Colwellia sp. M166: one gene and its partner. The protein of the gene in region 2 interacts with the protein of the main gene of each other region in a pairwise test. Links are inferred from orthologs where the notes say so. Each region holds a gene or a part of one and is shown on either strand. Other genes may lie near its edges. The genes, in order: FGD67_RS16185 and FGD67_RS13425.

Region 1 (11,872 bases), 630 kb from region 2 along the record:
TATAAAGTAAGCCATGTTGATTACCTGCACGTACACAACTTGCCGTTCCCTCTGGGCGTAGGGTTAAACTATCACCATTACGGTCTTCAAAGGTGTACATTTCCTTTTCAACTATATCGGTTACTTCACCAATAGAGCGTTTAAATAAGGCTGTAGACTCAACGATCGGCATACGTATTTCAGCAAAACCATAATTACTAGCTACTCGGCGCAATACAGTTTCTACCATTTGCCAAATACCTGTTTCAGAAGGTAGGCAGTCGTTCATACCTCTAATTGCTTGAATTGCTTTACTCACGTAGTTTTTCCCGCATGTTTATCTATTCAGTAATTTATTCATTGCTTTAACAAAGAATAACTTTATTGTTCATATTTTTTTATCGCGTGCATTATAGGCAGTTTGCTGTCAAACGTAAATAACAGCAAAGCCTACGACCGAGTTAATGATGATTATTCGACTTCTTTTATCTCAATCTTATTACTGGCATCTAATAACTTGGCTTTAGCACGTATACGCTGCTCAAGTTGGTCAACAAGGTTATTATTATCAAAACGCTCTTTTTGACGGATACCATCAAGGTAATAGCCACTTTTTTTACTGCTGCCGGTTAAACCGAGATCAGAAACGATTGCTTCCCCCGGACCGTTAACGATACAGCCAATGATAGATACATCCATCGGCGTCATAATGTCTTCAATGCGCTGCTCTAGTGCATTTACCGTCGAGATAACATCGAACTCTTGACGAGAGCAGCTTGGACACGCAATAAGATTAATACCACGACTGCGCAATTTTAATGATTTTAAAATATCAAAACCAACTTTAATTTCTTCGATAGGATCAGCAGCCAATGAAATACGCAAGGTATCTCCAATGCCTTCTGCTAATAATAACCCTAGGCCTACCGATGATTTAACAGAGCCAGAGCGTAAGCCGCCAGCTTCAGTAATGCCTAAATGCAAAGGATTATCTATTTGCTTCGCCAGTAAACGGTAGGCGCCAACAGCAAGAAATACATCAGAAGCTTTGACGCTGACTTTAAATTCATGAAAATTTAAACGATCAAGAATATCAACATGACGCATCGCCGACTCTAACAAAGCTTCCGGTGTCGGTTCACGGTAGCGTTCTTGAATATCTTTTTCTAAAGAGCCGCCATTAACACCGATTCTAATCGGAATATTGTTATCACGCGCGCACTCAACCACCGAGCGAACTCTGTCTTCACGGCCGATATTGCCGGGGTTAATCCGCAAACAATCAACACCGTACTCCGCTACCTTTAAAGCAATACGGTAGTCAAAATGAATATCAGCAACTAACGGAATATTGGTTTGGCGCTTTATTTCACGAAAAGCTTCAGCAGCGTCCATTGTCGGTACACTGACTCGAACAATATCAGCACCAACAGCTTCAAGAGCTTTAATTTGTCCGACAGTTGCCGCAACATCTGTGGTCAAGGTATTAGTCATTGACTGGACAGTAATAGGGGCATCGCCGCCAACAGGTACATTACCCACCATGATCTGACGGGATTTTCGACGAATAATAGGAGATTCTTTAAACATAATAAAAATTCAATATTGTTACGTTAATTAAACGGGATGTTACCGTATTAAGGCGCTAGTGGTAATGAAAACTTGGCAATATTTCCGGCGTTAAAAGTCGTCATATCAACCGAAACGTCATTGTAATCTATTTGCACCAATTCAGGCTTACCTAAGGTAACAGAAAATGGCGCTTGACCAGAAATACGCATAATATAACCTGATTTTTTAACGCCCCAAGCAATTCTTTCACCTGTAGCATCATAAATATTAACCCAACAATCACCAGAAAAAGTAAACACCACATCCGCTAAAGGTACGGTTAATTCATCATCATTAGCCATTATTTCATTATCAGAGACTACTTGAAGCGTAGTTGACGCTTCAACTACTGGGGATTGTTCAGCGTTAAGCGGTTCAATTGTGACCTTAACACTATCATCTACTGTTGTTGGTAGAGTGCTTGCTGGCGCTGTCACAGTGTCTATAGTATTGTCGAGTGCATTCGCTAAAGTTTCTTGCTGCTCAGTACTAACTTCATTATTTAGCTCAATTGCACTGGCACTATCAGATAAGTTGCTGGGCTCAGTGTTATTATTATCTGCCACTGCTAATTCAGCCGTTTCAGTTAATATCGGCTCTGGCTGTTCTGAAGGTGATTGCAACCACCAAACTACCGTTGCCGTCACTAGAATGGCTAAAATAAGATAAGAAATCCACATTAGCATATTGTGCTCAGCTTGTTTTTCAGTACCTTTAGAAAAGCTTTGCATTTCAGCACATTGACGCTGTGAACCCCCCAGTTGGTCATAACTATTCAAGATATCTTCTTGGGAAATATTAACTAGCTTAGCGTAACTTTTTAAATAGCCACGGTTGAAGGCCGAAGGTAAGCTAAGATCAAATTGCTCAACTTCAATGTTTTCAACGAGTGATATTCTAAAGTTTAATTTGTCTGCCACTTGCTGCTGGCTTAAGCCCTTAATTTTTCGTGCTTCTTTAAGCATACGACCAGGGCCAACAATTTCAATATCATCAGATATTTCTGATAATTGCTCTTCTTCATTTTTCAATATTATATGCTCTTGCTTCATCAAGCGTTACTCTTAGTGTTTCGCAGCTAATTTAGGGTCTGCGAGATAAAGTACATCACCGATTTTTAAAATATAAGGACTACGCAGCTTATTCCAGCGTTTTAACCTATTCACCGCAATATTGTGTTGTTTAGCAACAGTAAATAAACTATCGCCTTGTTCCACAGTATGAATAGGTAATGACACCATAGTTGGTTTATTGTTTTCTCTAGCTATTTTTTCTTGCGATTCAAGCTTTTGTTTCACTGTTGGCATAACTGAATTTACCATCATTGGCTTGAGGCCTTGACTACTCAAGTCTGATTTTTCTGAAATCGCGACAACTTTCGGTGACAATACCACAACGCGCTTTTTCTTTGTTGTCTTTTTACCATTAGCAAGTGAATCTCGGTATTGTTCAGCTAGTTTGTCAGCATCAAGCCGATATAGTTCATTTAAAATGTATTGCTTTGCCTCAAAAGAATGAGGAAACATTTTTACCAGCATATTGCCATAATTTTCAGCAATAGCTTTGTTGCCCTGTTTGGTAAATATTTTAAAGGCTAAGGCTAATGCCTCGGCACTAAAACGACGCGTTGATTTTTCATAGCGATATAAATAGCTTTGTGCTGACGTATAGTTACTTTTCGCGTATTGTAGACGCATCATTTGATATAACGAACTTGCGCTATTGGGACTATGCGCAATGGCTTTTTCAAGATATATTTCCGCTTTATTAAACTGTTTAGCTTTGAGCTGACATAGTGCTAAATTTTCATAACTTTGTGCAACTAAGATATAGCTAGGGATCGCTATAGCTTTTAAGATCTGTTGTTCGGCAGCAGCATATTTTTCTTGGCGACACAAAAATACACCATAATTATTCAAGGTATCGGCATCATCACTATTAAGGCTTAAAGCATGCTCAAAAGCCTCTATCGCTAAATCAGCTTCTCCAACCGTTTCATAATAATGAGCGAATGCTGTGTGCACTTGCACTAAATTAGGCGCAAAACGTTTAGCTTTCGCTAAATTGAGTTTCGCCTGCTGAGTATTGCCCATTTTTAAATAGCCTAAGCCGAGAGAAATTCGGGTCATGGCTATTTCATTATTACTTGCTTCATTTTCAATTAACGGAGTACTTTTATCATGGCCATAATTTTGCGTCACACAAGCGGTTAAACTCATCGTACTTAGCAACACGATAAAAATCGTTGATAATTTTGCCATCATAAAAGTGTCGTCACTTAGTCAGTAATGATTTAACGTTGGAATTAAACCATTTTTACTGAAATTGATTCAGCTTTCACCTCTTTTTTTCCTGTTCGCTTAGTTCTATCTAAAACATCACCCGCTAACTGTCCACATGCGGCATCAATATCATCACCACGCGTGCGGCGAGTGATCACTGTCAGGCCGTAGCTTTGCAGTACTTTATCGAAACGGTCGATACGTGAATTACTTGAACGAGTGTAAGGTGACCCCGGATAAGGATTAAATGGGATCAAATTGATTTTACTCGGTAAATCTTTCAAAGCATGAGCTAATTCATGTGCTTGTTCAGTACTATCGTTAACATGGTCAAGCATGACATATTCAATGGTTGCCTGTTTATTAGCTTTTGAACCCTCAATATAACGCCCCGCAGCGGCTAAAAACTCTTCTAGCGGATATTTTTTATTTATTGGCACTAATTCATCACGTAACTTATTGTTTGGCGCATGAATTGATATTGCTAACGCACAATCAATTTTTTCTTTTAGCATATCAAGCGCAGGTACTACGCCAGAAGTACTAACCGTAACACGACGCTTTGACAGACCATAACCTAAATCATTTAACATAGTATCTAATGCAGGAATAAGGTTTTTCATATTCAGTAACGGCTCACCCATCCCCATCATAACAATGTTGGTAATTGGACGAGTACCGGCAATACGAGTGGCACCAATATCATTAGCAACTCGCCATACTTGGCCAATAATTTCAGCCATTGAGAGGTTACGGTTGAAACCTTGTTGCGCAGTTGAACAGAAAGTACACTCTAAAGCACAACCCACTTGCGATGAAACACAAAGGGTTGCGCGACCATTTTCAGGGATCCACACCGTTTCAACTTCCTGACCACCTTCTAAACGTAGAGCATATTTAATCGTGCCATCGTTTGACACTTGTTTTTCAGAAATTTCAGGCGCTTTAATTTCAGTATCACGTTGTAACTTCTCACGTAACTTTTTATTCAGGTTAGTCATCAAGTCAAAGTCATCATAACCAAAGTGATACATCCATTTCATAATTTGATCGGCACGAAATGGCTTTTCGCCGATGGAAGCAAAATATTCCCTCATTCCTTGATGGTCAAGGTTCAGTAAATTAATTTTATGCTTTACAGGGGTTACTACTTCGGTTACATCACTCATGATAAAAAGTTTCTCAACACTACAAAATTACAGAATAAATTGTACGCTTTTTGCGCAAAACAAACAATTTAGTGGATCTATTTCAAACCTTAAAAAAGTTTAAACTAAATAAAAGTCAATGTTCTCAGTAGTCTGTGCTCTGCAAAAACATTCAATTTTCTATAGCCTTAAAATAGACAAAAGGATTTTACCGATTAACGGTAAAATCCTTCAAATTAATTCTTAAACAATACTAAGCAACCTGTTGTGCAGATAGCTTATGATATAAGCTTTAAAATTAACGAGTACGTGGACAGATTTCTTCATCAGCGAAGAAGTATGCAATTTCACGTGCTGCTGATTCTAAAGCGTCAGAGCCGTGAGCTGCATTTTCGTCGATTGAGTCAGCAAGATCGGCACGGATAGTACCAGCAAGTGCTTCAGCAGGGTTAGTAGCACCCATGATTTCACGGTTTTTAAGAACAGCGTTTTCGCCTTCTAAAACTTGTACCATTACTGGGCCAGAAGTCATGAATTCAACTAAAGCGCCGAAGAAAGGACGTTCGCTGTGCTCAGCGTAAAAACCTTCTGCTTTTTCTTTTGATAAGTGAATCATTTTAGAAGCAACGATTTTTAAACCAGCAGTTTCAAAACGGTTATAGATTTGACCGATAAAGTTTTTAGCAACTGCGTCAGGTTTTACGATAGAAAAAGTACGTTCGATAGCCATGATAGCCCTCTCAATAAAATTAGAATTAAATACGGTATAAATTTTGGCGCGATTATAGACGAATTAAAAGCAAATGCCTAGGCTTATCACTTTTCATCAGCACAGTAATAATTTGAGGGATTTTCTTAACTAGGGCCGCTGCCACTGATGATATTGCATTAAAGCCTAAAAGCAGCTTGACCATTGTTGCTTCAGTAAAACATAAAACGCCCATCAAGATGGGCGTTTTGCAGTCGACACTATTATGTTAAAGCCATTGGCTCATGGCTTAAATACTAATGCGGCGGTACTGACGATATTGCGGTGTCCAAAAGTTAGCCTCAATCTTCTCTGCTAATTGTTCATCAGAAAGTGGCAACGCATGCCCTTGCTCATAAGCAACTTTAGCAACAGCAAAAGCTATTCTTTTACTTAGGCCGGCAATTTCAACTAATGGTGGTAGCAACTCTCCCTTGGCGGTATTCGCCAAAGGTGAAGCTTGTGCTAACATTTCACTTGCGGCCATTAACATTTTATCAGTGATACGAGCTATATTGGCAGAAACTACCCCTAAGCCGATACCAGGGAAAACATAACTATTGTTGCACTGGGCGATAGGAAAAAGTTCGCCTTTATATTCAACAGCTTCAAACGGGCTGCCGGTAGCAATAATAACCTCACCTTCAGTCCAGTTAATAACCTGTTCTGGCGTTGCTTCGACTTGACGACTTGGATTACTCAGTGGGAATATTATAGGTCTAGCACAATGCGACTTCATCGCTTTGATGACTTCCTCAGTGAATAAGCCAGGCACGCCAGAAACACCGATTAAAATCGTTGGTTTTGCGCCGTGCATGACTTCTAACAACGAAGCGTATTCACCGGCGGCATTCCATGTTGCAGTGGCAGACTGTTTTTGTGCCAGTTTCGCTTGAAAGTCACGTAAACCCGTCATACCTTCAGTTAATAAACCGAAACGGTCGATCATAAATATTTGGCTGCGAGCTTGTTGTTCAGAAATTCCTTCACTAACCATTTGTGCAATAATTTGTTCGGCAATACCGCAACCGGCAGAGCCTGCGCCAACAAAGGCAACTCGTTGTGCTGACAATGGTACATTTTTGGTGCGACAAGCCGCTAATAACGTGCCAACCGTTACTGACGCTGTGCCTTGAATATCATCGTTAAAACAACATATTTCATCACGGTAACGGTTTAGTAATGGTGTGGCATTAGGTTGCGCAAAATCTTCAAACTGCAATAACACATGTGGCCAACGACGTTTAACAGCATTGATAAACATTGCTAAAAACTCATCGTACTTTTCTTGCTCAATACGAGGATGGCGCCAGCCCATATACATAGGATCGTTTAACAGTTTTTCATTATTGGTACCAACATCAAGCATAACCGGCAAAGTATATGCTGGGCTAATACCACCACAAGCCGTATAAAGCGAGAGCTTACCAATTGGAATGCCCATACCGCCAATACCTTGATCGCCTAAACCCAGAATACGCTCACCATCGGTAACGACGATAACTTTAACTTTATTTTTCGTGGCATTACGCAAAATGTCATCAAGCTGATGACGTTGGTCATAAGAAACAAACAAACCTCGTGAACTACGATAAATATCAGAAAATTGTTCACAAGCATCACCAACGGTTGGGGTATAAATAATTGGCATCATTTCAGCCAGGTGCGCTTGCACTAACTTAAAAAATAAAGTTTCATTATTATCATGAATCGCACGTAAATATATGTGTTTATTCAAGTTAGTATCAAAAGTACGATACTGCATATAAGCACGTTCAACTTGCTCATCGATACTTTCAAAACGCGGCGGTAACAAGCCGGTTAAATTAAAATGTGAGCGTTCCTCTTCACTAAATGCACTACCTTTATTGAGTAGAGGTGTTTCTAATAAGCTAGGACCCGCATATGGGATATATAATGGACGTTGATTAGTTTCAGATGTCATAGTTGAAGTATATTCTTTATATTTTTAGTGAATGGTGAAAATTCACCACAATAATAATCGAGCGCATATTATAGCCAAATATCGGCTTTTGAAAAGTGATATAGATTAATCATTCAACATTAATCTGCTCTAAATAAAATAGAAGAGAAATTTAATCCGCTTCTGATATCCAAGCCAACTGAATTGCTTCAAGTACCCGTTCACCACAATGCTTGGGATCATCATCAAAGTTTTCTAATGCCAAAACCCATTGCATTAATTCAGGAAAATGTAATGTCATAGGATCGACATCAGGATGCTCTTCGATCAGGTCGAGTGCAATATCAAGTGAATCAGTCCAGCGATAACTCATGGTCTACCTCTTTTTGTTTATCTAATTAGTGAATGATCAAACCAAACCAAAGTGCATCAGCAGCTAACATCAAAATTAACCAAAAAATGATCATTCTAGCTTTACGGCAAAACTGACAATCGGTATGCCACCATTGTTTAAACGATGATTTATTCACAGCAATTACTTAACTTAAAATTTATATGGAACAGTATAATAGTATATTTGTCATTAGGTTATTCATTAAGCAAAAAATAATGATACTAAATGAGTATAATAATACCAAGTCTATTAAGTTTGTTCACTGAGTGGGAAGAAACTTAGTAGAATTGGTATAAATCATTCTAAACTTACTAGGACTGGAAACCAATCAATGTCACCGATAAAATTCACGGCCAATGAAAAGTCATTGTTAATCGACAAATTACAACGCTATTTTCTGAAAGAACTAGAGCAAGAATTGGAGCAATTTGATGCTGATTTTTTACTTGATTTCTTTACTAAGGAATTAGGTGCCGTTTATTACAACCGTGGCTTGTATGACGCCCAAGCCTTAATGTCAGAAAAACTTGAATTAATTTCTGAACAAATTGTTGAGTTAGAGTTACCAATTACTTAACATCGCTTGAGTATAAAAAGCTAACTCAAGACTAAATTATTTGATATATGGCAAAGTAATTATTCTTGATTGCTTTATGATCGCCACAATATAAACACCTAAGGTTGCAGCTATGATGCAAATTACCGATTTAAAAAAAGAACAACAAATAACGCCGCTATTTAGATTAGGTTTTCGGCCTTTCTTTTTGGCTGGCGCACTTTTTAGTGTTATCGCTATTTTCTTATGGATTATGCTGTATCGAGGAGCTTTAGACATTCAACCTTTAGGTGGCGGCTACTGGTGGCATATTCACGAAATGATTTTTGGTTTTGGCTGTGCCATCATTGCAGGTTTTCTGTTAACAGCCGTACAAAATTGGACTGGACTTCCGGGTGTTAAAGGTAAGCTTTTAGCGGCTTTATTTCTCCTCTGGTTATTAGGCCGAGTGAGTTTATTGTTACCCAATATCTTTGGCCCAGCCCTAAGCACAGTAATAGATTTAGCATTTTTACCTTGTGTTGCTTTTATCTTGGCAAAACCAATATTAGCGATTAAACAATATCGCAATTTATTTTTTGTGCCTTTGTTAACTATTTTCACTCTCGCTAATGCAGAAATGCACGCCAGCATTTATTATCCGGCATCAATCTCTACGCAATATGCTGGTTATGCTGGTGTTATGTTAATTACCTTACTGATCTCGGTTATGGTTGGCCGCGTAGTGCCTATGTTTACCGCCAATGGCACAAAAACCACAAAAACTACGCCACTGCCTTGGCTTGATAAGTTAACTAATGGTTCACTGGCTTTGCTCACCATACTACTGCTATTACATCCGATCATTGGCGTAAATAACTTTTATATCGGTATTATTTTAATCTTCGCCGGTATTTTTCAAGCTATCCGTTGGCTGAGATGGCGCCCTTGGATAACCCTAGGCGTGCCACTACTATGGTCATTACACTTTTCAATTAAAGCGCTGGCTTTTGGCTTAACATTACTCGGTTTCAGTTATTTAATACCTGAAATACCGAGCAATCATATTTGGCATTTAATCACTATTGGTGGCATTGGCGGTGTTATTCTCGCGATGATTTCGCGCGTATCATTAGGTCATACAGGTAGAACTTTACAGCCCCCAATGCTGATGTCACTGGCTTTTGCTGCCATGGTACTAGCCAGCTTAATCAGAAGTTTTGGCCCTTGGGGCTTGCCAGAAAAAACCATGATATTTATCGATATCAGTGGTTTGCTTTGGCTGATCAGCTTCGGATTATTTGTTATCTTCTATGGTCCAATGCTGTTAAAGTCTCGCGCTGATGGCCGCCCAGGATAAACGTTTGGCACGCTCATTAATGACCATAACCAAGTTTTAATTTCTTCAATATTAACGTCTTTACAGTCCACACTGTTAAGACGTTAATATTTCAATTCGATATTCTCCAAAATATCCAAAAATGCCATCGACCCATTGACAGCTTTACGATAAGCTTGGCAAAATTTTTCTAATGAGTCTCTTCCATGCGAGCTGTATTTTTAGATTATCAAACCTTTAGCCAATCCTTAGATTTATCAACTATTAATCAGGTAGTCAGTAACCTTAACCTACACGCAACAACATCTCCCTCACAAGTCGTGCAACATAGTGCTAATGCAGAAATTATATTAACTAACAAAGTAGAACTAAGCCGTGAAACATTAAGTCAGCTACCTGATTTAAAACTAATATGTGTCACCGCTACCGGCATTAATAATGTCGATATTGCAGCAGCGAAAGCACTCGGTATAGCGGTGACTAATGTCAGTGGTTATGCAAAAAATACCCTTGTCCAATATATTTTTGCTCAGTTACTGGCTCACTTTAGTCAAATTGAGCATCACAACCGCAATACCCAACAGGGTTTATGGCAGAAAAGTGAGACCTTTTGTCTGCACGGTAATGGCAGTATCGAACTAGCAGGCAAGTCTATCGCTATTATTGGTTACGGGGCTTTGGGACAAAAAGTTGCCGATATTGCTAAAGCTTTTGACATGACGGTACTGATTGCAGAAAGACCTGGTGCTACAACGATTAGACCTGAGCGAATGGCGTTTTTAGCCGCTATCGAGCAAGCAGATATTATCAGCTTACATTGCCCGCAAACGCCAGAAACACAAGGTATGTTTAATGCGGAGTTATTTGCTCGTATGAAAACAAGCGCGATACTGATTAATACCGCACGCGGTGCTTTAATTAATAACCAAGATTTGCTCAGTGCCTTAAATAACGATGAAATTGCCTGCGCGATTTTAGATGTACTTGAACAAGAGCCACCACCAAAAGATCATATACTTTTAGCTGCGCAGTCACCTAAGTTAAAAATTACCGCTCATATCGCTTGGGCAAGCCAACAAGCACAGCAGGCCTTACTTAATTTGGTCGCCAGGAATATAACGGCATTTAAGCAAGGTGAACACACAAATCGTGTTGATTAATACTGAGTAAAACAACAAGTAGAAGGCCCGTATTTTAAAACCACTGGTCTTTTACTTTCCCATAATGAAAATAGCCCCACTGCCCTACTCGTCGTAATGAACGCGCAAATCGTGTTGATTAAGGCTGAGTAAAGCAACAAGTAGAAGGCCCGTATTTTAAAACCACTGGTCTTTTACTTTACCGTAATGAAAATAGCCCCACTGCCCTACTCGTCGCAATGGAGCAAATGGAAACTTAGGCAAAGCTTTATTGTACAACGGCAAATCAGGTACCGGTTTTTCAGCCACTTTTTCAGCTAAACGCTTGCCCGCTTGTACCGAAAATGAAACGCCACTACCGCAGTAGCCCATGCTGTAAAATACCGACTTTTCATCATTTTGATAAATGTGCGGTAAATCATCTAACGCCATACAAATCCAGCCAGACCAAGCATAACTGTAGTTGATGTTGCTCAGCGCAGGAAAACTGCTTTTGAGTACCGACAGTAGACGTTGTGCGTAATAAGGATCTTCTGCACTTTTGCCGGTGATCGCTCCTCTACCGCCAAACAATATTCTATTATCGGGTAACTTACGGTAATAATACTTCAATGCTCGCGTGTCCATAACCACATTAGAGGTTAAGAAATTACAAGCAGCAAGTTGTGCTTCATTTAATGGTTCAGTAACAATAATTTGTGACAATACTGGCAATGTTCGATCGGTGGTTAAGTCGTGAAAACCTTTTGGCGTATAGCCATTAGTTGCAATAA
Region 2 (11,946 bases):
ATCAAGCTTTGCCGAAAGCTGACCATCAAAGGTAGATAGTGCAAAGTCATGTGGGCCCCCTTGCCAAACAACATCATACTTCATGGCAATACCACTATCTCTAATAATTGAAGCATAGCCGATATTTTCTACCTCACGAGCAACACTATTAGTATTCAATGTACCCGTGATACGAGTATTTGAACTATCATTGTCTTGCTGCCATCGGGCATCAAAGGCCATTTGGGTTTTACCACGCTTGGCAGTAAATTTATTCAATAGCAGTGTATTTACATCTTCACGTTCGAGCGTAAAGGCTACTGCTCCGAAATCATAATCACCATATCGGCAACTCGCACATTTGACTTTTAGCGGAGGCATAGCAGCAAAAATTTCAGCATTACTCACATGATCAATCATCAAAGGTGTCGGCTTTTCAATCATGGTATCGACAGCAAGCTCAGTATTATCTGCATCGGTTTTTTCTATATGTCGAGTAGCTTCTACGTCATCATCTTCAGTAGTTGAAATTGCTTGTTCACTGGCTATGTTTTTAGCCTGAGCAATTGTTATTTCTGAGCCGGGATCATTTTCACTTACCACCTCTTTAGGCGACGTACCATCAACATTATTTAAATGCATAAAATCAGCATCGATATCTATGCCTTGTTGATGCCAATCGGGATAAAATTTAGCGGAGCCTCTTAACTCTTTAGCGTTAACATTAAGTAACCACCAATTTGGCTCAGCTGCAAAATTAAAATCCACCTGCTGAAAGTTTTCACCATAGACAGATAAATTATCGATTTTGCCATGTATTTTATCTGGCGTGCTTAATAAACTCGACTCACTTGTGCTTGAAGCTAAAGTCGCTGCCGATGTATTTACAGCAACAGGCTCTGCTTCAAGCGAAGCGAGAATATCCAATACTAGAGGTTGCCATTGCTCATAGTTAGCTTGTGCTAGATCAGCTGTAATATGAAAGCCCGTCGTCGGTAACCACAACTGCTGCTTACCTAGCACTAAGTGTGCCAGCGAGAAATGCGTTTGCTGATGGTCAAGCAAGCCATAAAAGTCAACTTTTTCGCCAATATCAGCACTTATTGTGCTATTAAATTCATCACCAAAAGCATGAATACTGACCGCAACTTGCTCTGCAGCATTTTTACTAAATGGTGCGGGTAACGCTAAGGTTAATTCATTTAACTTTGAGTTAATTTGGTAATCATAAGTAAATTTATCATCACTGATATTAAGCGCTAGTAAGCCTTGCCAAGCTAAGGGCCCTTGGGCATATTTTACCAAATCATGAGGTAATTGCGCATGCCACTGGCTAGCTTGCCATTGAGCTAATGTTTCAATATTGACGTTATAAAACTCTGACTTTTGCTTAGCTTGCACATTAAGTGTTAACGGCAAACCACGCCAATCCATCTCAACATTAGAGGCTGTTAGGACATCATTAGCATAATCCAAGTGACCGTTTACTTGGCTAAAATCCATACGTGGCGCTTGTAGCGCTAAGCGATTATTTTTAAAGTCAACATGGCCCTTTGCAACAACGGCATCAAGATCGTTTAACGGTAAGGTTAACGAAAAGTCACCACTAATAGGGTCTGAAATAAGCACTTGCTCTAATGTCACGCCAATGGAATTTTGCATTGGACTAGCGTCCATCAATTGACTCACCTGCTGTGGTTGCACATTGGTAAAATCAGCATCGACCGTTAATACTTGACCATCAGATAGGCTCGCAATCGCGGCTTCAACTCCGCTAACATCAATACCTGATAACTGACCTGCTCGCCCTGTTATTAGCATACTATTATTAGTAAAGTTTAAATTGGCTGAAAAATTATTGATTGCCGGCCATTCAGGATCAAATTTAAACGTACTTTCTGATAATTCAGCATCAACAACAAACACACCTTCGTGATGATCAAATGGAAAGTTTTGTAATGGCCCATTAAACAGCACCAAAGCCTGATTAACCTTACCATCAACAATGGCACCATTTAAGTAACCGACAAGTCCCGGCCCCATCAGTAAATGTGGATAATAATACTCAGCATACTTGGCATTGCCATCACTCACACTAGCTAATAATGACATCGTAATCGGCTGATCTTTTATACTTTCAACCTTAACATCGGCAGTTAAGTTCAACTCTGGAGAGCTAAACTCAATATTATCAACCAAGAGCTGCCAATCATCGGCAAAAAACTGCGCATTAATCTGGCTACTTAAGCGTGTATAAGGAATAGGATATTTAAAGTGTTTATCAAAATTAAGCGCGCCATCAACAGCATTTAATGATATTTGCAGCTGATTATTTAAATAAACCAATTCGCCACTAACATTATCAATACCAGGAATGCCATGGCTAAAGTGACTATTAACGTTGCTAAATTCTGCGGTTATCGCTAAATCATCGGCGCTAGTACGAAAATGAATATCTTCAACGCGACCAACAGCAGCAAGATCAAGTAATAAGCTTTCTAGCGCAACGTCATTCAGTAATAACGGTGATATACCAGTAAAACTGGCTAACTCTAAGGCACTGATATAACCGTTAACGTTATCACCGTCAACATTGGCCAATAGTGATAGTCGATTAGTCTCAATGCCATTTCTTTTAATGGTTAATGCTGATGTGGCAACGTTAAACTGCAATTCACCCAAGGTTTTTATTTCGACATCACCACCGATAACTTCAAAACTTTGTACTTTATCAAGATGCTGCCAAGTAATTTTGTTATTACCTAACGCTAACTGAATAAATTCGGCTTCACCCGCACTAATATTCAGCCAAGCATTAAAGTTAATCGCCGAATGCGTATTGGCATCCTTGATCGCTAATACTCGCCCTAACCAAGGTGTTATATCGATTTCATTCGCTTCAAGGTAAGCTTGTCCACTGAGGTTATCAAAGCTTTGACCTTTAAAGTCTAATAATACTTTTAAATTATTAGAGCTTAAGCCATCAACAATGACCGTTCCATTGGCTTGATGACGATCATTGTCATTGAGCCAAAACATTTCATTAATGGTAAACGCTCGATCTCCGGCAATGGAACGATAAAGTACATGGCTATCACGAATTGAAAAGCGAGAAATTTGATCTAATAAAATAGTAGAAAGCGAGTCTAATAAGCTCTCATCAGATTCATCATTATCACTGACTTCTTCCGCAGAATTAGCCAGCGCATCCTGCTCAAACGTTAATTCAGCGCCGGAAATAACAAAGTCTTTAGTCACTAATTGTCTTGAGCGTACACTGCGCCAAAAATCCAATTCAACTTCTAGGCTATCAATGTATATTTTATTATCACCGAGGGAGGAAAGCTCGACTTGTCGGGTGATCAGAGTCGGCCCCGATGTTTGCCAGCCCATGCTTAGGGAACCAATAGAAATATTACTGTTGTAGGTGGTATTTATGTAATCTTCGACATTTTGGCGATAATTATGCGCATAAGGTAGAAATAAGCGCAAGGTACTAATCAACACGGCAAACACCACTAGCAATATTGCTAACAGTTTATAAAGGCGCTTAAGCCAGCGATTTAATACCGTGGAAACACTCATTAATATTTTACCAAGACACTTACATTATTCATAAATATAGGACACTACATCATAACAACATCAAACTGCTCTTGATTATACATGTTTTCTGTCTGTACTTTAATCTGCTTACCAATGAAAACCTCAAGCTCAGCAAGATTATGATACTCATCGTTTATTAATGATTCACTCACCGATGACGAAGCATAAACAATAAATTTATCGGCATCGTATGCACGGTTAACGCGGACAATTTCTCGTAAAATTTCAAAACAGACCGTCTCAACCGTTTTAACATAGCCTCGACCATGACAAACTTCGCACTCGCCACAGAGAATATGTTCTAAGCTTTCACGCGTGCGTTTACGCGTCATTTCAACAAGCCCTAACGCTGAAAATCCTGACAAGCTGTATTTAACATTATCTTTAGCCATAGCCACATCTAAGCTATGTAGTACTCGGCGTTGATGCTCTTTCTCGTTCATGTCGATAAAATCAACGATGATAATACCACCAAGGTTTCTTAATCTAAGCTGTCGAGCAATCGCCTGCGTCGCTTCAATATTGGTATTAAATATGGTCTCTTCTAAATTTCTGTGACCAACAAAAGCACCGGTATTAATATCAATCGTGGTCATAGCTTCTGTTTGATCTATGATCAGGTAGCCCCCCGACTTCAACTCAATTCTACGGTGCAAAGAACGTTGGATTTCACTTTCCACATCAAATAAGTCAAATATTGGCCGCTCGCCGGGATAGTATTCCAATACTGGCGCTAAGTTCGGTACAAATTCACTGGTAAATTCAACTAATTGCTCATAAGTTAGCTTAGAATCAATACGAATACGTTCAAGTGAAACACCAACAAAATCACGTAGCACTCGAAAGGCTAATGATAAATCTTGATAAATAGGATCTTTGGTTTGTTTGCGCTCTTTGCGCTCGATCACTTTTGCCCACACACGGCGCAAAAACTCGGCATCGTGCTGCAATTCTTCAATACCAGCACCTTCTGCGGCAGTACGGACAATAAAGCCATGATCTTCTCCGCAGTATGGCGTAACAATAGATTTTAAACGGTTGCGCTCTTTCGGGTCTTCAATACGTTGCGATATTCCAGCGTGACTGGCATTGGGCATCAACACTAAAAAGCGTGCTGCGACAGTAATATCTGTAGTTAAACGGGCGCCTTTCGTGCCCATAGGGTCTTTAACAACCTGGACAACAATATATTGCCCTTCATGCACCAAATTGCGAATATCAGGTACTTGTTCACTATTACTGTCTACTTTTAAAATCAATTTAGAATTAATATCCGAGGCATGTAAAAAAGCCGCTTTGCCTAAATTAATATCAACAAAAGCGGCTTGCATGCCGGGTAGTACCCGAATAATCTTACCAAGGTAGATATTTCCTACTAAGCCACGACGAGCTTCACGCTCAACATGCACTTCTTGTAGTGAACCATTTTCGATTAACGCTACCCGTGTTTCACTTGGGGTAACATTGATAAGTAATTCACCGCTCATATCAATTCCTGTTTAATCTGTTGTCATTGATGACTTAACACCGAATGTCGATAGTAACTGGGCTGTTTCATATAAAGGCAAGCCAACTACAGCAGAATAGCTACCACGAATTTGTTTAACAAATTGACCCGCAATGCCTTGAATACCGTAAGCGCCAGCTTTATCTTGCGGCTCACCTGTATGCCAGTAGTGTGTTATTTCTTTTTCACTTAGGGTTTTGAAATCTACCTCTGTACTTACTATAACAACCTCAAATCGTTGACCTTTAACCCCAGCAATTGCGGTAACCACTTCATGAGTATTGCCTGATAACATAGCCAACATAGTATGACAATCAGATAAAGATTCAGGCTTACCTAAAATATGCTGCCCAAATACCACACTCGTATCTGAACCAAGTACCACCACATCATCATGATGTTTAATAGCAATAGCCTGCGCTTTTGCTAACGCCAAACGAGCAACATATTGCTCAGGAGATTCACTCGACAGTACGCTTTCATCGATATCGGCAGGTACACAAGTGAAATCATAACCAAGTTGTTTTAGTAATTCTTTACGGCGTGGTGATTGTGACGCCAAAATCAGGGTATTAGACATGTTATTTGATTCGAAAGTTTCGTCTTATTTTACGTAATAATAAAAATACCCAAGGCCACAATATAATTGTGGTAAGAACGGGGTATAAATAACTCGGCAAAAATACCGCATCAGTTAGAAAGCGTTGCAGCCAAAATACTATTAAATGATACAGCGCCGACAACACACCAACAATTAATGCTTGCTGCCAAATAGAAAAGTTGCGTATTTTTTGAAAATTTCCTGCCACAATATAAACAGAAATAGCCATTGCTGCAGCATGAACACCTAAGGTTGAACCTAATAAAACATCAAGAATAAAGCCCATCACCCCCGCTGATATAACATTTACTCGGTTTGGTAACGCCAAGCACCAGTAAAGTAGCACAATCAGTACCCAGTCAGGTCGAAAAGCATCAACACTCAAAGGCAAAGGCATAATACTTGCCATTAAAGCGACTAAAAAAGTTAATAGAATAATCAAGCGACTAGCAATGGTCATTTATTTTTAGCCTTGTCATCTGGTTTTAGCACTATATTTTTAGTTGCTTGCAAGTTGCTTTGCTCTGGCCATAACAATAAAACATAACGTAAGCGATCTATTTTCGCGACAGGTTGACTTTGAATTTGAGAAAAAGCACGTGATTCATCTTGCAACACAGAAGTCACTTTTGCCACGGGATAACCTTCTGGAAATTTACCGCCTAAGCCTGACGTAACTAACATATCATCAACTCGAATATCAGCACTATGCGGCACATGGTTATGTCCTAAGGTATCTATCACCCCAACCCCACTCGCAATTAAGCGAACGCCATTTCGGCTGACTCTGACCGGTACCGCATGAGTTACATCGGTGATCAATAATACACGACTACTGGTAGTGCCTACATGCAGTATTTGACCAACAATACCTTCATCATCAATAACGGCTTGACCTTCATAAACGCCATCATTTGCCCCTCGATTAATGACCACTTGGTGGGTATAAGGGTCACTATCAACCGCTAAAATTTCAGCAACCATTTTTTTAGCATCACCACGTAATGGTGACGCAAGTAAGGCCCTTAAACGATCATTTTCGCGTTGTACAATCTGTAATTGTAACGCTTGTTCATGAAAAGCTAATTCATTGATTTTATATTGCTCGTTATCGGCAATAAGTTGACGACGAGTAACAATATTTTCTGCCGCCCAATTCATCATTTGTTTAGGCGCTGTTGCTAAGTATTGCAGAGGGCTCACCATAGACTGTAAATAGCCGCGAGCAAACTCGAAGCTATTAGCTTTATGGTCAAAAAATATTAACAGTCCAGAACAAAACAGCACCAAAATAAGTCGGTGCTGTGGGGAAGGTCCATGCTTAAATATTGGATTCATTGCGTGAACTATTAATTATTCGTAAGAGAACAAATCGCCGCCGTGCATATCAATCATTTCAATTGCCTTGCCACCGCCACGTGCCACACAAGTTAATGGATCATCAGCAACCACAACAGGAATGCCAGTCTCTTCCATTAATAAACGATCAATATCTTTCAGTAAAGCACCACCGCCAGTTAGAATCATACCGCGCTCTGAAATATCAGCTGCTAATTCAGGTGGTGATTGCTCAAGTGCAACCATAATAGCACTAACAATACCGGTTAACGGTTCTTGTAGTGCCTCTAAAATTTCATTGCTATTGAGTGTAAAGCTACGAGGAACACCTTCAGCTAGGTTGCGACCGCGTACTTCAATTTCAACTAATTCTTCACCTGGATAAGCTGAGCCAATTTCATGCTTGATTCGTTCAGCGGTTGCTTCACCAATCAGGCTACCAAAATTGCGGCGTACATAGTTAATAATAGCATCATCAAACTTATCACCACCAATACGCACAGACGAAGAATAAACCACACCATTTAATGAAATAATGCCAACTTCAGTAGTACCACCACCAATATCAACTACCATTGATCCAGTTGCTTCCGATACTGGCATACCCGCACCAATTGCCGCTGCCATAGGCTCATCAATTAAGTAAACTTCACGTGCACCTGCACCCAAAGCTGATTCACGAATGGCACGACGTTCAACCTGTGTTGAACCACAAGGAACACAAACCAAAACACGTGGGCTAGGACGTAAGAAGTTATTGCTATGCACTTGTTTAATAAAGTATTGCAACATTTTTTCTGTCACAAAAAAGTTAGCAATAACGCCATCCTTCATCGGGCGAATTGCCTCGATATTGCCCGGCGTACGGCCTAACATTTGTTTAGCTGCTGTACCAACAGCCGCTACACTTTTAGAGCCACCACTGCGATCTTGTCGAATAGCAACAACAGAAGGCTCGTTTAAAACAATGCCTTGGTCTTTCACATAAATCAGGGTATTTGCTGTTCCTAAGTCGATTGATAAATCGTTAGAAAACATGCCGCGTAATTTCTTAAACATATTGTCGAAATGTCCTTTAAACATCACCTAGGCAACAAATTGCCAGAATAGTATTGTGCTAAATTTGCCAACTTAAAATCAGCTGACAAATGATATTTGGTATTATTAACAAGCTATCATACCGCAGACTATAGCGCTTGTGTTGTTAGATTGATAAAAATATCGCGAAATATTCAGTTTTTTTGTTATTCATTAAATCAACAAGCGTTTACAGGCGGCAGGTCAACAAAATACTCAAGCCATCTCAACACTAATTGGCCACTTCACGCCATGAAATAATACGGTCGTTGCCGCGGTAAAGACCAAAGCTTAATGTAGCACTTGGATTAGCATCGAACGGACCATCATTCTTGCCATCCTCATTGCGCCAATCAAATTGCAACCATGCTGGCATTTGGTATTCAAAGTCCAGCACTCCTTGCTTAGTTGGTGAACTGAAAAATAATTGTTTTTGCTCACCTTCAATGAAAACACCACTAACACTCGCCTCAGTATCGGCAACCTGTATGTTGTCGGTTTCAATATCAATGAGACGATAATCCCAAATGTTCATATTACCTGAGTATTTTGTACCTGATTTTTTATCCTCAACACTCGCAGTTAAACAACTTTCATTGGAATTTATCGCAAAATTTTCACTGTCATATTTCCCGTTGGTGCCGTTATAAACCTCTATTGATAATGGTACTCGCAAACGTGTATTTTCTGAGCCATAGGCATTTGCTAACACCATTCGAGCAAAACGAATATCAACACCAGTGCTGACAAGCTTTTCAATAGCGGCTTCAGCTATTTCATTGCTGGCTGGATTGATTTGTAAAGTAACGCCATCTTGATCGGTAATTTGCTGGGGTACAAAAGGAATTTTTGCCGAAAATGGCTTTAAGAAACTAGTTTCATCCCGATCATAACTAAAATGGTCATTATCTGAAAACGTATAAAGCATTTGCCCGGCAACTAAAGCGCCTTCATCATTAACACTAAACTCTAGCTTACCTGGCTCCATAAACGCAGTGATCTCAACAAAGTTTGCAGCATTTTCATCAGCACTTAACGCCTCATCATTAACACGAAGCTGCTCATCGTCATGGTCAGGCCAAGGAATATCAACACCTGTTGCCAGCAACCTCATAAAGCCTTCTGCCGCACCTAAGGTGTAGTTTTGTGTTATTTCGTCTTGTGCATTAAAAGCTGTAATGGCTATTTTCGGTGTTAGGCTATAGCCAATAGTGCCTTTGTTGTCAGTTGTGCGTTGGCCGGTATAAGTCCAATTTGCTATTTCACAGCGCCCTGAATCTGCATCACTGTGATAGGCATCAAGCCTACCCGCAGTATTGACTGTTTGCTTAAAGTAAGCAGGAGTAAAACGCCCAAGCGTAAGGTTGTCGGCACTGACTAAGCCTTGACTACCTGATAAACCGCCATAATTACTATCTTGTAGCTCAACATTAATAACACCAACTTCATTATATCGCCCACCATTAAATACTGATTGCCCTTTATCGCCATCGCTAAAGTTAGTTAATACCACAGGCTGAAAACCAGTATCGCTTTCAATACTTGTGTTATCGAGGTACGTAAACTGACCATTGACGGTATCTGCAAGGGTCGGCGCTACTCTTGTCACCTTTAGTTTTAGTGTTCCATCGCTTTGTCGATAGTTTTGTGTGATATCACCGTTCTCATTTAAGGCACGAACATGAAAAGTAAAATCTTTGCCTGCAACAAAAGTGCTATCAGCAGTGGCGTTATAACTGGCCGTAGAGTTAATCACAAATTTGTCTGGCTTTACCCAAAAGCTATTTGAACTGCCAACAATAGCAATATCGTCATTAGCATATTTTGCATGTAAACGAATTTGCCCAGCATCTAGATACTGAGGTTTTACAATAGTCGCAGTACTCTCAGCATCAAAAGCTAAGGTAACATCGTTGGAAAATTGTGGATATTTTGCAATATTCTTGTCACCCGTTTGGAAAGCTAAGCCGGGGTTAAAGTTTAAATCTGGCGTTATATTCTCTTGAGATAAGCTAATCGTAACATCACCAGAAAATAAACCTTCACACACCCCGTTATTACTTTTAACTGCTTGCAGTTTCAGGGTGTCGGCAAATTCTTTACCTGATATTTGATGTGCAATAGTCTCATTATTATCGTTACTAGAAAGAAACCTAAAGCCAGCGTTTTCAAAGCCCATGTTACAGCTATCACCGACACCTGAACACTCAAAAGCATGACTGGCATTCACGCTTGCATCGTCAACTGATAAAGTTAATGTTTCTGCGGTGGTATGATTAAACGTAAAGCTTGTACTGCCTGTAAAGGTTGGTGATGCTTTAATAATACGCCCATCAGTTGGACTAATGACAGTAAAGTTTAAGCTCACCGCTTCGGTACTTAAATCACTATTACTTGCACATTCGCTATTAGTGCAAGCTTTGATGGTGATTTGCTCAGCGGCACAAGTTAAACCATTACCATCATGCACAATTTCATAGTGATGAATAATGGGCTCCGCGCAAGGGTGTCTTTTAGCATAAATCTTATTGATTTCAGCAGCACTTAACGCGCCTTTAAAAATATGCACTTCATCAATCAACCCTGAGAAGAATCGACTAGAAATACGCTGATCTTGCCCTATTTGTAAGGGGTCATTGTTTAATATTAAGTCCCCCGTTACCGCGCTAGATCCTTTTTCAACACCGTTAATATAGATTACTTGCTTACCACTTTCATAAGTTATGGCAACGTGATACCAGTTACCCGCTGTAATACCGGCACCCGATGTAGAAAAAGACGATGTTTGCCACCACCAGTTAATTTCACCTGAAGGTTGCAGGTGAAATTCGTAGTTCTCATCTTTCGAAACAATAGTTTTTAGGCCAGAGCTTGGTAATGATTTGGGATTTATCCAAACACTTACCGTTAATGTTTTTTGTAAATCTAAGGGAAAGTCACTCGTACCATCATCGTCAATTTGAATATAGTCATCAATGCCATCAAATTCTCCATAGCTACAAGTACCAGGATTACCCGTTAGCGCTGAGGTTGCGCTATTAGTAGTAAGGCCATTAAACGCTTGGCCATTAAAATTACCTGTTTCATCAATAACTTCATCGGTAGATCCATTCCATGATAACGATTCCATTGAAAATTGCGCAATCAATTCACTGTCACAAATAATAGGTTCGCCATCAAGATCTAAACCGTTACTTTGATAATTATATATTTGATTAATTTGTGTTTGGCCAATAACACCATCAAAAATAACCAGCTCATCCATTAGGCCATTAAAAGCCTGGGAAGAATCAAAACGATTACCAACACTATCCTGCTCTTGCCCCAGAATCAGACTTTCTACACTCCGCGGGCTTGTTGTTAAAGCTATACACCCTTGAGCAATACTATCAATAAATAGACAACTCTGATTATCACCATGTGTCCAAACTAGGTGACGCCAAGTGTCTCCTGCAATCGAAGAGGTAGTTAAAGTGCTAATCGGCCTATCTTTTAGATATGGCCTAAAGCTTGTGTCACGCGTAAACCACATCAATAGTTCATTATGGCTGCCTGATGTGGCGCCAGATAGAATACTCTGAGTACTAGTTTTAGCCGTTTTCAGCCAAAGTGAAATACTAAACTCGCTTTTATTATGCAAAACATCTTTATCAAGTACGACATAATCTTGAGTACCTGTTGTAGATAAATCAAGTGCTTGACACACCTTACCTTCTACCGTTTGTGCTGATCGCGCTGTACTATGAAACTCGCCAATACTGTCTTTAACTTCGCCAGCAACATTAGCATATTCTCTTTCGTCGAACTTAAAGTTAGCAATGGCGGTAACAGGAATATC

Evidence for each region.
Region 1: the proteins of FGD67_RS13425 (region 2) and FGD67_RS16185 interact in binary tests that used the Escherichia coli proteins (3 or more experiments, as listed by UniProt). The link is inferred for Colwellia sp. M166 from one-to-one orthologs.

Annotation. Positions count from the first base shown.
Region 1 is NZ_CP040755.1:3,568,445-3,580,316, reverse strand. What follows is about bases 630-3,434. They hold FGD67_RS16185 (RodZ domain-containing protein), read right to left. Parts: upstream 2,643-3,434; coding sequence 1,617-2,642; downstream 630-1,616. Other genes in these bases: pilW (type IV pilus biogenesis/stability protein PilW), read right to left, coding at 2,655-3,434; ispG (flavodoxin-dependent (E)-4-hydroxy-3-methylbut-2-enyl-diphosphate synthase), read right to left, coding at 630-1,569. Outside these bases: hisS (histidine--tRNA ligase), read right to left, coding at 1-298; more of ispG, read right to left, coding at 451-629; more of pilW, read right to left, coding at 3,435-3,854; FGD67_RS16175 (bifunctional tRNA (adenosine(37)-C2)-methyltransferase TrmG/ribosomal RNA large subunit methyltransferase RlmN), read right to left, coding at 3,896-5,041; ndk (nucleoside-diphosphate kinase), read right to left, coding at 5,319-5,750; FGD67_RS16165 (NAD-dependent malic enzyme), read right to left, coding at 6,019-7,713; Fe-S cluster assembly protein IscX, read right to left, coding at 7,865-8,065; FGD67_RS16155 (hypothetical protein), read right to left, coding at 8,091-8,222; FGD67_RS16150 (DUF2164 domain-containing protein), read left to right, coding at 8,418-8,663; FGD67_RS16145 (NnrS family protein), read left to right, coding at 8,776-9,981; FGD67_RS16140 (D-2-hydroxyacid dehydrogenase), read left to right, coding at 10,167-11,120; FGD67_RS16135 (FAD-binding oxidoreductase), read right to left, coding at 11,277-11,872.
Region 2 is NZ_CP040755.1:2,941,257-2,953,202, reverse strand. What follows is about bases 6,069-8,947. They hold FGD67_RS13425 (rod shape-determining protein), read right to left. Parts: upstream 8,091-8,947; coding sequence 7,047-8,090; downstream 6,069-7,046. Other genes in these bases: FGD67_RS13420 (DUF6701 domain-containing protein), read right to left, coding at 8,341-8,947; mreC (rod shape-determining protein MreC), read right to left, coding at 6,150-7,031; mreD (rod shape-determining protein MreD), read right to left, coding at 6,069-6,153. In the rest of the region: FGD67_RS13450 (YhdP family protein), read right to left, coding at 1-3,564; rng (ribonuclease G), read right to left, coding at 3,609-5,072; FGD67_RS13440 (nucleoside triphosphate pyrophosphatase), read right to left, coding at 5,085-5,672; more of mreD, read right to left, coding at 5,674-6,068; more of FGD67_RS13420, read right to left, coding at 8,948-11,946. UniProt on the Escherichia coli protein: Forms membrane-associated dynamic filaments that are essential for cell shape determination. Acts by regulating cell wall synthesis and cell elongation, and thus cell shape.